2 regions of the Arthrobacter globiformis genome follow, and region 2 is predicted to be linked to the other one. Evidence: predicted binding sites of a transcription regulator. Region 2 holds the regulator's gene; the other holds the start of a gene.
What was found. The regulator HrcA, encoded in region 2, represses chaperone genes, less so after heat shock. The targets are predictions, from matches to a motif close to TTNGCACTCGNNNNNNNCGAGTGCNAA.

Region 1 (5,947 bases), 2.1 Mb from region 2:
GATCCGCACCATGTGCGCGGAAAGCTGCTCCCGCCGAAGGACAGCCAGGGTGACCTGCGGGCGGGATTTTTTCGTGGCGCTGGTGGTGGCCGGAAGGGAAGTCATGCAGGTAAGCCTAGCCTAAGCTCCTTGGCGGGACGGCCGGGATCTCCCAGTCCACAGGCCCGCCGCCCTGCTCCGTCAGCAGGGCATTGGCGCGGCTGAACGGACGCGAGCCGAAGAACCCCCGCGAGGCGGACAGTGGGCTGGGGTGGGCGCTGGCCACCACGGGGGTGCTGTCCAGGAGGGGTCGGACGCTCTCGGCGTCCTTGCCCCAAAGCACGGCCACGAGCGGCGCGGTGGTTCCGTCCGCGGTCCGGCGGCCGACGACGGCGGTCACTGCCGCCGTCGTGATCGTTTCCCATCCCTTGCCGCGGTGGGACCCGGCAGCGCCCTCACGCACGCTGAGCACGCGGTTCAGCAGCAGTACGCCCTGGTCCGCCCAGGCGCCGAGGTCACCGTGGACCCGCGGCGGCAAGCTTAGATCCGCTGCAAGCTCCTTGTAGATGTTGGCCAGGCTGCGCGGGATGGGCCGGGTGCCGGCGTCCACGGAAAAGGCGAGCCCCACAGCGTGTCCGGGGGTGGGGTAGGGGTCCTGGCCCACGATCAGGACCCGAACCCCGTTCAACGGCTGCCGGAACGCCCGGAGGACGTTCGACGCCGACGGCAGCACCCGCTGCCCGGCCGCCTCCTCGGCCGCGAGGAAAGTCAGAACGGACCTCAACTCGGCCTCCACTCCCGCCAGGGCGTCGGCCCAGTCGGGTGCCATCAGCTCGCCGAGCGGCAGCCTGGCAAGGTCTGCAAAGTCCGGGCCGCCCGCTGTTGCAGGTTCGAGGTCGAAGAGCGGTTCAGGTTCCGTCACGGTGTCCATTCTCCCGCACTGCTGTCCGAAGCCCGCTGCCCCTGTCCGTGAAACGAGCCGCCGGTGCCGCCGTGCCACAAATGACAAGGCTGTTATTCCTCCGTAACATAGGGGAGGTACTTTGACCGGATTCAGCTAAGGAGAGCGCAGTGGCGGAGCCGTTGCAGGACCATCTCGCGGAGCCGGATTCAGGGCAGGATTTAGCGCTGGAGCACGGGCTGCGGAGCGGCTCGCTGCTGGACGACTTCAAGCTCAAGGACTCGCCGCTGAGCGAGCGGGAGCAGCAGATCCTCGCCCTGGAACGGCAGTGGTGGAAGTATGCCGGCGCCAAGGAACAGGCCATCCGGGAGCTCTTTGACCTGTCCGCGACGCACTACTACCAGATCCTCAACGCACTGATTGATACAGAGCACGCGCTGGCCCACGACCCCATGCTCGTGAAGAGATTGCGTAGACTACGTACATCACGTCAGCGGGCCCGCACTGCACGCCGCCTTGGATCTGACGCGTAACTGCTAGTGCCGGACTGCCGGCGAAAACCAACAAGGACGCCTCTTCACCATGACTAATTTTGCTCGGGACGAATTCGACAGGGTGCCTGAGGTCTCCTCCCGGCAGGGCGTACACCGCGCTGTCTCAGCGCCGTCCCGCCCGAAGTTGTGGCCCATCCTTTCCGTGGGAATCGCGGCGCTCGCCGTCGGCCTGATCGCTTTCCTCCTGCTGCCGCAGCTGGGGTTCCAGCCGGGCATCACGCCGCCGCCCGCCGCAGCGGCCGACACTTCCGCGGCGTCGGCCAGCCCCACGGCGACGCCCTCTGCAAGTGCGACGCCCAGCGCGACCCCCTCGGCCTCGGCGTCCGCCTCCGAACCGGCTCCGCCCTCCGCGCTGGAGCCCGCCACCTCGGAAACCATTGCCCCTGCAGCGGTGGACAAGTCGCAGCCGGTCGCCATTTTCAACGGAACACTGACCTCCGGACTGGCCGGACGGGTAGGTGCCACGGTCAAGTCCGATGGCTGGGTGCTCGGTGAGGTGGCCAACTGGCAGGGCGCCCCCCAGCAGCAGTCCGTGATCTTCTACTCGGACGCTGCCCACCGTGCCAACGCCGAGGCGCTCAGCGAGTTGCTGAACATCCCCACGCTGGTGGAGAGTGCGGACTTCCCCACGCCCGTTGCCGTGGTGCTGGGCCCCGGCTACGAGTAGCCGTCCCGGTTACGCCTGAATAACTATTGCCTCCGCTCCGGACCGCTGGCCTGCGCCTCCACGGGCCTGACTCGATAGAGTGATGGCAGGCTTCAAGGCGTAATTCACGGCACACATCGACGTGGGCCTTACGGAAGCAACCTGAAAGTGTGGGGATCATGGCATTGGGCACCGTGAAGTGGTTCAACGCGGAAAAGGGCTACGGCTTCATCACCGTTGACGATTCAGGCGACGACGTTTTCGTGCACTGGTCGGCCATCCAAACAGACGGGTTCCGGGCGCTGGATGAGGGCCAGCGCGTGGAGCTGGAAGTGGGCGAAGGCGAAAAAGGTCCGCAGGCAGAACAGGTCCGGCCCGTCTAGTGGCACGCCGCTTAGGTCTCAGGGTTTCTGCCGTCTGGGGCGCCGCCGTCGTGCTGACGCTGGGTGCCTGCTCCGGGTCCGGGGACAACGCCCGGACGGCTCCGGTTGAAGCCAGCGGCGACGGGACCCTGCGGATCGGGCTGATCCTAGACAACACCGGACCGCAGTCCTTCCTGAACGCCGCCCAACTGGCCGCCGCCAAGCTCGCCGTCCAGGAGATCAACGCGGCGGGCGGGCACAAGGGCCGGCCCGTGGAACTGCTGCCCGCAACCACCGGGGGCGACACCGCTGCGCAGGCCCGGGAACTCGTCGATGCCAAAGCGGACGTCGTGATTGGTCCCACCGATTCCAGCAGGGCGCCCGCCGCCATCGATGTGCTGTCCAAAGCCAGGACCACGCTCATCTCTCCCGCCAACACGGCTCCGGAACTCAGCAGTTACAAGAGCGGTGGCTACTACTTCCGCACGGCGGCGGCTGACATCGCACAGGCTCCCGTCATGGTGAAACTCGCCAAGGATGCCGGAGCAAAAAGCCTCGCGGTGGTCTACGAGGACGGTACCTACGGCCAGGCCGAGTCTGCAGCAGTGTCCGCCTCCGCCAAGACCAGCGGGCTGGACCCCGTCACCGTCTCCGGCTTCAAGGCGGGTGAGGCACAGAAGTCTGCTGCCGCCGCCCGCGACGCGGCGCCGGACGCCGTCGTCGTTCTGGCCCGGGACGGTGCGCAGGGCGCCCTCGCCGAGCTCACCAACGCCGGACTGCCGGGCAACAAACTCATCCTGGGCGACGCCGCCTTCAGGCAGTACGGGTCCGCCCTCGGATCAAAATCGCTGGAGGGAGCGCGCGCCCTCGTGCCCGGAGTCTTCCCCTCGGCGCACTTCCAGGCTGAGCTCGTGGCCATCGATGCGGGCCTCAAGGACACGACGTTCGCGGCCGAGACGTATGATGCCGTGAACCTCGCGGCCCTGGCCGCCGCTGCGGCGGAGGACGACGCCGGTGCCTCCATCGCCGGCACGCTCATCTCCGTCTCCGGCGGCACTTCCGGCAGCCAGGTGTCCGCCTCGCCGTCCGGCCAGCCGGCCGTCTGCTCGACATACAAGGACTGCCTCGCGGCCATGCGGGACGGGAAGTCCATTGACTACGACGGCGAGTCTGGGCCCGTCCGCTTCGATGCGAACGGAGACATCACGGCCGCCAAGTACATGGTGTTCACCTACGGAGCTGACAACAAAGCCAAGCTCACGGGAAGCGAGGCCGCCGGCAGGTCTGCCGGCTGACCGCTGGCTGATCGCTGGCAGCGAATACTCCACCCGTTCGCGGGATTAACAAGTACATCTGCTTGCACTCTCCCCGGGGGAGTGCTAATTATTGATTAGCACTCCTGCGTATCGACTGCTAACTCGTCGCCCGGTTTAGGCCGCCAGCGAGGTCAGTGGCCGTGCATGGAGCGAAAGAAACACCTGGTTGGGGTGAGATCGGGACTGCCGGCGTACAGAGGCTGTCAGGAACGATCGTCCGTCGCGGGCACCGCAACGAGGTTCATTCTTAACGACTGTCCCGAAAGGACTACTGCCGTTATGGCCAAGATCATTGCATTTGATGAAGAGGCACGCCGCGGTCTTGAGCGGGGCCTGAATATCCTCGCCGACGCCGTCAAGGTCACCCTCGGCCCGCGTGGACGCAACGTCGTCCTCGAAAAGAAGTGGGGCGCCCCCACGATCACCAACGATGGTGTATCCATCGCCAAGGAGATCGAGCTGGACGATCCCTACGAGAAGATCGGCGCTGAGCTGGTCAAGGAAGTTGCCAAGAAGACGGATGACGTCGCAGGCGACGGCACCACCACGGCCACCGTCCTGGCCCAGGCACTGGTCAAGGAAGGCTTGCGCAACGTCGCGGCCGGCGCTGACCCGCTGTCCCTCAAGCGCGGCATCGAGAAGGCCGTTGAAGCCGTCACCGCCGAACTGCTGAACTCCGCCAAGGAAATTGAAACCAAGGAAGAGATCGCAGCCACGGCTTCCATCTCCGCCGGTGACGACGAAATCGGCGCCCTTATCGCTGAAGCCTTGGACAAGGTGGGCAAGGAAGGCGTCATCACGGTCGAGGAGTCCAACACCTTCGGCCTCGAGCTGGAGCTCACCGAAGGCATGCGCTTCGACAAGGGCTACATCTCCGCTTACTTCGTCACGGACACCGAGCGTCAGGAAACGGTCCTCGAGGACCCGTACATCCTGATCGTCAACTCCAAGATCTCCAACGTCAAGGAACTGGTTGCTGTCCTGGAAAAGGTCATGCAGTCCAGCAAGCCGCTGCTGATCATTGCCGAGGACATCGAGGGCGAGGCCCTGGCCACCCTGATCGTCAACAAGATCCGCGGCACCTTCAAGTCTGTTGCCGTCAAGGCTCCGGGCTTCGGCGACCGCCGCAAGGCCCAGCTGGCCGACATCGCCATCCTCACCGGTGGCCAGGTCATCGCCGAGGAAGTCGGCCTGAAGCTGGAGACCGCCGGTCTCGAACTGCTGGGACGCGCCCGCAAGGTTGTCGTGACCAAGGATGAGACCACCATCGTTGAAGGTGCCGGCGACGCCGACCAGATCGCTGGCCGCGTTTCCCAGATCCGCGCCGAGATCGAAAACTCCGACTCCGACTACGACCGCGAGAAGCTGCAGGAGCGCCTGGCCAAGCTGGCCGGCGGCGTTGCAGTCATCAAGGCCGGTGCCGCCACGGAGGTTGAGCTCAAGGAGCGCAAGCACCGCATTGAGGACGCTGTCCGCAACGCGAAGGCTGCCGTTGAAGAGGGCATCGTCGCCGGTGGTGGCGTTGCCCTGATCCAGGCAGGTCTCAAGGCATTCGCCAACCTGAACCTGACCGGCGACGAAGCAACCGGTGCGAACATCGTCCGCGTTGCCATCGACGCGCCGCTGAAGCAGATCGCCTTCAACGCAGGCCTCGAGCCCGGCGTTGTCGTCGACAAGGTCCGCGGCCTGCCCGCAGGCCACGGCCTGAACGCAGCAACCGGCGAATACGTCGACCTGCTGGCCGCCGGCATCAACGACCCCGTCAAGGTAACCCGCTCTGCCCTGCAGAACGCCGCTTCCATTGCCGGTCTGTTCCTCACCACCGAGGCCGTTGTAGCCGACAAGCCGGAGAAGAACGCTCCCGCCATGGGCGGCGGCGACGAGATGGGCGGCATGGGCGGCTTCTAGCCTCCCGCTGCTCCCAGCTGGCTCACGAGTGCGGCCCCCTCTCACGAGGGGGCCGCACTTTTTGTCTGCGCATTTTTTTCCGCGCAGTCTGGCAGGATGGTTCGGTGACGATTACTGCAGCAGCCGACGGTTCGGCATTGGGAAACCCGGGTCCCGCGGGGTGGGCCTGGTACGTGAACGACGACTGCTGGCGGGCTGGCGGCTGGCCGCACGGCACCAACAACCAGGGTGAGCTGATGGCCGTCCTGGACCTCTTCCGCTCCACGGCACACCTCCCGGAC
Region 2 (5,947 bases):
ACCGGGTTCTGCAGGGACTGGCTGCGGAGCAGCGAGACCAGTTGCTGGAGGACTGCGGGCGTAATCACGGTGCCGCGGGCGACGAGCCCCCGGACCTCGTGGAGCAGGCGCATGATCCGCGGAACATCGGCCGCGGGTCCGTTGATGGAGAGTTCGTTGCCGCGGACGTGGAAACTGACGGCCGGGAACTGGTCTTCGATGAACCGGAGGGCCTCGTCGTGGCTGCCCAGCGACTGCACCATCTGATCAGAGTTATCGAAGATGACCACCTCCGTCCGGACACCGGGGAGACTATGGGGGAATTCGCCCGTGGTGCGGTCCCCCGTATTGAGGCGGCGCTTTCCGTTTGCTGATTCAGTCATGGTGACGGCCTGGGGCCTTAAGTTCCCTCCAGTTCGGAAAATAACTCGTTTGTGTCTTTACATCTTACGCCAGCGCTCGCCCCTGCCTGCCGTCCGGGAAGGTCACGCGACCGCATTTCTGTAACGCGTTCCCGCAATTAGATATCAACTTTGTATCGGCCTCATATCGTTCCCGTTGCAGTTCGGCCGCCTGCCCCGAAAGGCACGGTGTGGCCCAAAGTCTCGTGTAATGCTGGAAAAGGAGCCCGCCGGCAACGGTCGGGCGTGCCCGCAAGCAACTGCTCATTCGAAGGGATCGCCAGCATCAGTCAGCCAGGAACTCCGGGCCGGAAAGCACCGCGGATTCGCTCCGTAGTGCTCTCGGCGCTGCTTCCGGCTGCCTTGCTGCTCTCCGGATGCATTGCCGATCCCGATCCTGCTGTGACATCGGCCAACTCTCCGACCTCCTCGTCGCGCCGGGCCGCCGGCACGGACGGCGTTCCCACTACCAGCGCGCCGCTGGAAACGACGCAGTCCTCGAACAAGGCGCCCGTTTACTGGATTGGGCGGAGCAACAGCAACGTCTTCCTGTACCGCGAGTTCCGCGACGTGCCGGACGATGAGAACCCGATCACGCGGGCCCTGCGGGCCATGATGTCGGAGACGCCGCTGGATCCGGACTTCTTCACGCCGTGGCAGAACCCCAAGAACCTGGCGACGTCGATCTCGGGCACCAATGTCATTACCGTGGACGTTTCCGCGGATGCCTTCAACAGCAACCTCGACGCAGACATGGCCCAGCGGGCCATCCAGCAGCTGGTCTACACTGCGACAGCCGCCGGGGCCAGCTCGGGCCTGATCGACTCCGGCCAGCAGATCGAGGTGGTGATCCTGGTGGACGGGCACACCGATTACATGGCGTTCAAGCACGTGAAGCTCGGTGCCCCCACGTCACGCAGCGCCGGAATGGTGGCACCGGTGTGGATCATCGATCCGCAGCAGGGCACCGAAGTCGGCGACGGACGGGTCAAAATCGCCGGACGAAGCACCGTCCCCAACGGCAAACTCCACTGGCGCATCCTTAAGGTCCAGGACAACGGCGACAAGGAAAGCTATCTGACCGGGGAAGCCACGGCCGCAGCGGATCCCGCCGCCTCCGGGGTCTTCGGCATCACGGTCAACCTCGCGCCCGGCAACTACGAGGTGCGCGTCTCCCAGATCGGCCCGGGTAAGCCCGAGGACGAACTCAACGTGGACTCACGGGGGTTCACGGTTCGCTAGCGGCCCCCTCAGCGAAGCGTTCGCTGGCTGAAGTTCCCAGCGGCCTGGACTTACCAGCAGCCTGGACTTACCAGCGGCCCAAGACGTCGCTGGCAACCACGACGCCGGCCGGTCCCGCCGTCGATGACCGCAGGACGTGCGGTCCCAGCAGTGCCGTAATAGCCCCGGCGCTGCACAACCGGGTGACCTCGCGGGGGCTGATGCCTCCTTCGGGACCAACGATGAGGAGGACCTCGCTGGGGTCCGACGCATCCTGGCGCTCCTCCGACCACTTGCCCAGGACCCGCCGCAGCGGCGTCACCGCGTCTTCGTGCAGGATCACGGCAAGGCCGGCGTCCGCCACTTCCTTGGCCAGCGCCTGGGTGTCGACGGCGGGCCTCACCTCGGGGATCCAGGCGCGGCGCGCCTGCTTGGCGGCGGCCGTGACGGCCGACTGCCATTTGCCGTGCGCCTTGGCCGCCCGGTCACCCTTCCAGCGGACGATGGAGCGTTCCGACTGCCATGGAATCACCGCGTCGATGCCCAGCTCGGTGGCGGTTTCGATCGCCAACTCGTCCCGGTCACCCTTGGCGAGGGCCTGCACGAGAACGAGGCGGATGTCCGGCCGCGGTTCCACACTGACGGAGGTGCATTGAACCGTCAGCTCGGCGGGGGCAGCTTCCGTCACGGTTCCCGTGATGCGTTTGCCGGCGCCGTCGGCTATGTCAACCTGCTCGCCCACTGCCAGGCGCTTCACGGTGACCGCGTGCCGGGCCTCGGCACCGTCCAGGACGAACAGCGAACCGGGAACAGTGCTGTCCAGCGCGCCGGCCGGGGTGAAGAAGACGGGGTTGCTCACCGCTACAGGTTACCGAGGCGGTCCCGCAACTTGGCGAAGACGCCACCGCCGGCCGCGAGCTTTCCCTCGGAGAACTGCTCGCCGCGGAGCTTGGCCAGCTGCCGGAGCAAATCCTCCTGGGCCGGGTCGAGCCTGGACGGCGTTTCCACCTGCAGATGGACCTTGAGGTCGCCGCGGCCGTAGCCGCGCAGGTGGGTGACGCCGAGGCCGCGGAGGGTGATGATCTCGCCGGACTGCGTGCCCGCCTTGACGTCGATCTCCTGCTTGCCGTCGAAGGTTTCCAGGCTCAGCTCCGTGCCGAGGGCAGCGGCGGTCATGGGAATGTTCAGTGTCGCGTGGAGATCGTCGCCCTCGCGGACATACGTGGGGTCGTTGTTGACGCGGATTTCCACGTAGAGGTCGCCGGACGGCCCGCCCGCTGGGCCGGCCTCGCCCTGGCCGGAGAGCTGGATCCGCGTTCCGGTGGCCACACCGGCCGGGACCTTGATGGTCAGGGAGCGGCGGCTGCGGATGCGGCCCTGGCCGCTGCACTCGTTGCAGGGGTCCTTGATGACGGTGCCGAAGCCCTCGCACGAGCCGCAGGGGGCGGCGGTCATGACCTGGCCGAGGATGGAACGGACCGCCCGCTGCACCTGGCCGCTGCCGCCGCAGATGTCGCAGCGTTCCGGGTGGCTGCCCTCGCGGCAGCAGGACCCTTCGCAGGTGGGGCAGGTGACGGCCGTGTCCACTTCCAGCTTCTTGTTGACGCCGAAGACGGCATCGCGCAGGTCGATCCGCACGCTGATGAGCGCGTCTTGGCCGCGGCGGACGCGGGACGCGGGGCCGGAGGTGCCGCCGGCGCCGAAGAAGGTGTCGAAGATGTCCTGGAACGCGAAGCCCTGGCCGGCATAGCCGCCGCCGCCAAAGCCGTTGTCCGTGCCGTTCTCGTTGCCGGTGGTGTCGTAGACCCTGCGCTTCTGCGGATCGGACAGCACCTCGTAGGCGTGGGTGACGGCCTTGAACCGTTCGGCGGCGTCTTCCCCGGGGTTTACGTCCGGGTGAAGCGAGCGGGCCAGCTTGCGGTAGGCCTTTTTGATCTCCTCGCCGGTGGCTTCCGCGGAGACTCCAAGAACGTCGTAGTGGCTGCTCAAAGTTCGTTTCTCTTCCTGGTTGTACTGCCTGTGGTCAAAGGATGTCCGGCGCGTGCGGTCACGGGCCCAGAATCCTCGAAAGGTAGCGGGCCACCGCGCGCACGGCGGCCATGGTGGTGGGATAGTCCATCCGGGTGGGGCCAAGGATGCCCACCTTGGCGGTGGCGTCGGGGCCGTAGCCGGTGGCCACCACCGACGCCTCGGCCAGCCCGTCGTAGGGGTTTTCGCGGCCGATGCTGACGGCCACGCCCCGGGGGTCCTGTGCCATGTCGCTCAGGAGCCGCAGCATCACCACCTGCTCCTCGAGGGCCTCCAGCACGGGTCCGATGCTGAGTGGGAAGTCAACGTTGGACCGCGCCAGGTTGGCTGTTCCGGCCAGGACCATCCGGTCCTCCCGGCTGTTGTGCGCCAGGCCCTCCAGCCCCTTGCCGAGGGCCATGGCAACGGGGCGCTCGGCCGGCGTGCAGCCGGCCACGACGGAGGCCAGGTGCTGGGGCAGGATGGCCACCGGCGTTCCGCCCACACCGGTCATGAACCGGGTGCGCAGGGTGGCAAGAGTGTCGTCTGACAGGTCCTGCCCGGCGTCGACGACGCGCTGGTCAACCTTGCCGGAGTCTGCGATCAGCACGATCAGCACCTTCCGCGGTGCCAGCAGCACAAATTCGATGTGCCGGACCACGGCCCGGCTCAGGTGCGGGTACTGCACGACGGCGACCTGGTTGGTCAGCTGGGACAGGAGCCGGGCCGTCCGGTCCAGGACGTCGTCGAGGTCCTCGGACCCCTCGAGCAGGGTCTGGATGGCACGCTTCTCCGCCGGGGAGAGCGGCTTGACCGCCGAGATCTGGTCGACGAACAAGCGGTAACCCTTGTCCGTGGGAATCCTGCCTGCACTGGTGTGCGGGGCCGTGATGAGGCCCTCATCCTCCAGTGCCGCCATGTCGTTGCGGATGGTGGCGCTGGAAACGCCCAGATGGTGCCGTTCCACCAGGGCCTTGGAGCCGACGGGTTCGCGGGAATGGACATAGTCCTCCACGATGGCGCGCAGCACCTCAAGCTTCCGTGGTTCGCTCACAGTCCACCTCCTTTTGGCCGTAACCGCGCCGGGCTTAATCCTGCCCGCAAACGCTGTAGTTAGCACTCGACATGCCTAAGTGCTAACAAGTCTAATATGAGTCACCGCGTTGTTAGCATTGGTACCGCTCCGGGCGAAATTCCGGGCGACTGTCCCCCGGCGGCATGCCCGCGGCCGGAGCGGCTCCGTCCTAGTGCAAAGCGGTGAACGAATGCAGTACCAGACCTGGGGCCCGCAGGAGATCGCAGCGCCTGCCAAGAACAGCCTGCCCGAGGTGCCGGTGGAGCGCGGCATGGTTCTCGAGGACGTCCAGTCCGGCTGGGTGGGCGCAGTGATTCGGGTGGAGAAATCCGGCGGCATGCACGTGGTGGCGCTCGAAGACCGCCGGGGAAAATCCCGGTCCTTTAAGCTTGGTTTCGGATTCCTCCTGGACGGCCAGCCGATCCGCCTGATGCCTCCGGCGCCCAAGGCGAAGCCCGCGGGATCGGGCACGGCTGGACGGACGGCGTCGGGCTCGGTGCGGGTGGAAGGGCAGCGCGCCCAGGTGGCTAAGGCCAGCCGGATCTGGGTTGAAGGCAAGCATGATGCCGAACTCGTGGAAAAAGTCTGGGGCGATGACCTCCGGGTGGAGGGGATCGTCGTCGAGCCCCTGCACGGCATCGATGACCTGGCAGCGGCCGTTGCCTCCTTCCGTCCCGGCCCCGGCCGCAGGCTGGGCGTTCTGGTGGACCACCTGGTCCCGGATTCCAAGGAGTCCAGAATCGCCGACGCCGTGATGGCCTCCCCCGGCGCCGCCGGAAACGTGCTGATAGTAGGCCACCCGTACGTCGACGTCTGGCAGGCGATCCGGCCGTCGGTACTGGGCATTCCGCAGTGGCCTGTGGTGCCGCGCGGCACTGACTGGAAAACCGGCATCCTCACCGCCTTCGGCTGGCCGCACGAGACCAAGGAGGACATCGGCCTCGGCTGGCAAAAACTTCTCGGCGCCGTGCGCACCTACGCCGACCTTGAGCCCGCCCTCCTGGGCCGGGTGGAAGAGGTCATCGATTTCCTCACAGTTCCGTAGCCACAGCCCCGCTATTCGGCGTTCCGCCCGCTATTGCCCCTACGGCCCGGTATCCTTGGTACGGCACCACCGCACCGCGGCCCCGGCGCCAAGGCACTATCGCACCAACGCAAGCTTAAGGAAGACACCGTGGCAGAAGACGCTCGCGACCGCAGGGACACAAAGTCCGGCCAGGACCTGCCCCAGTACCATGGCGTTCCGGCCAATGCGCTTCCGCTG

Region 1: groL (chaperonin GroEL) is a predicted target of HrcA. The motif match lies at 3,833-3,859, and genes of this name have one in related genera.

Annotation. Positions count from the first base shown of each region.
Region 1 covers NZ_JAUSXI010000001.1:1,193,505-1,199,451, forward strand. The annotation lists gene QFZ33_RS05560 (siderophore-interacting protein) at 1-105, opposite strand, end outside; gene QFZ33_RS05565 (uracil-DNA glycosylase) at 116-910, opposite strand; gene QFZ33_RS05570 (DUF3263 domain-containing protein) at 1,051-1,413, shown strand; gene QFZ33_RS05575 (LytR C-terminal domain-containing protein) at 1,463-2,101, shown strand; gene QFZ33_RS05580 (cold-shock protein) at 2,260-2,463, shown strand; gene QFZ33_RS05585 (ABC transporter substrate-binding protein) at 2,463-3,737, shown strand; gene groL (chaperonin GroEL) at 4,038-5,666, shown strand; gene QFZ33_RS05595 (ribonuclease HI family protein) at 5,771-5,947, shown strand, end outside.
Region 2 covers NZ_JAUSXI010000001.1:3,270,831-3,276,777, forward strand. The annotation lists gene QFZ33_RS15010 (PhoH family protein) at 1-362, opposite strand, end outside; gene QFZ33_RS15015 (GerMN domain-containing protein) at 705-1,622, shown strand; gene QFZ33_RS15020 (16S rRNA (uracil(1498)-N(3))-methyltransferase) at 1,690-2,460, opposite strand; gene dnaJ (molecular chaperone DnaJ) at 2,463-3,590, opposite strand; gene hrcA (heat-inducible transcriptional repressor HrcA) at 3,649-4,662, opposite strand; gene QFZ33_RS15035 (DUF3097 domain-containing protein) at 4,874-5,728, shown strand; gene QFZ33_RS15040 (DUF4870 domain-containing protein) at 5,858-5,947, shown strand, end outside.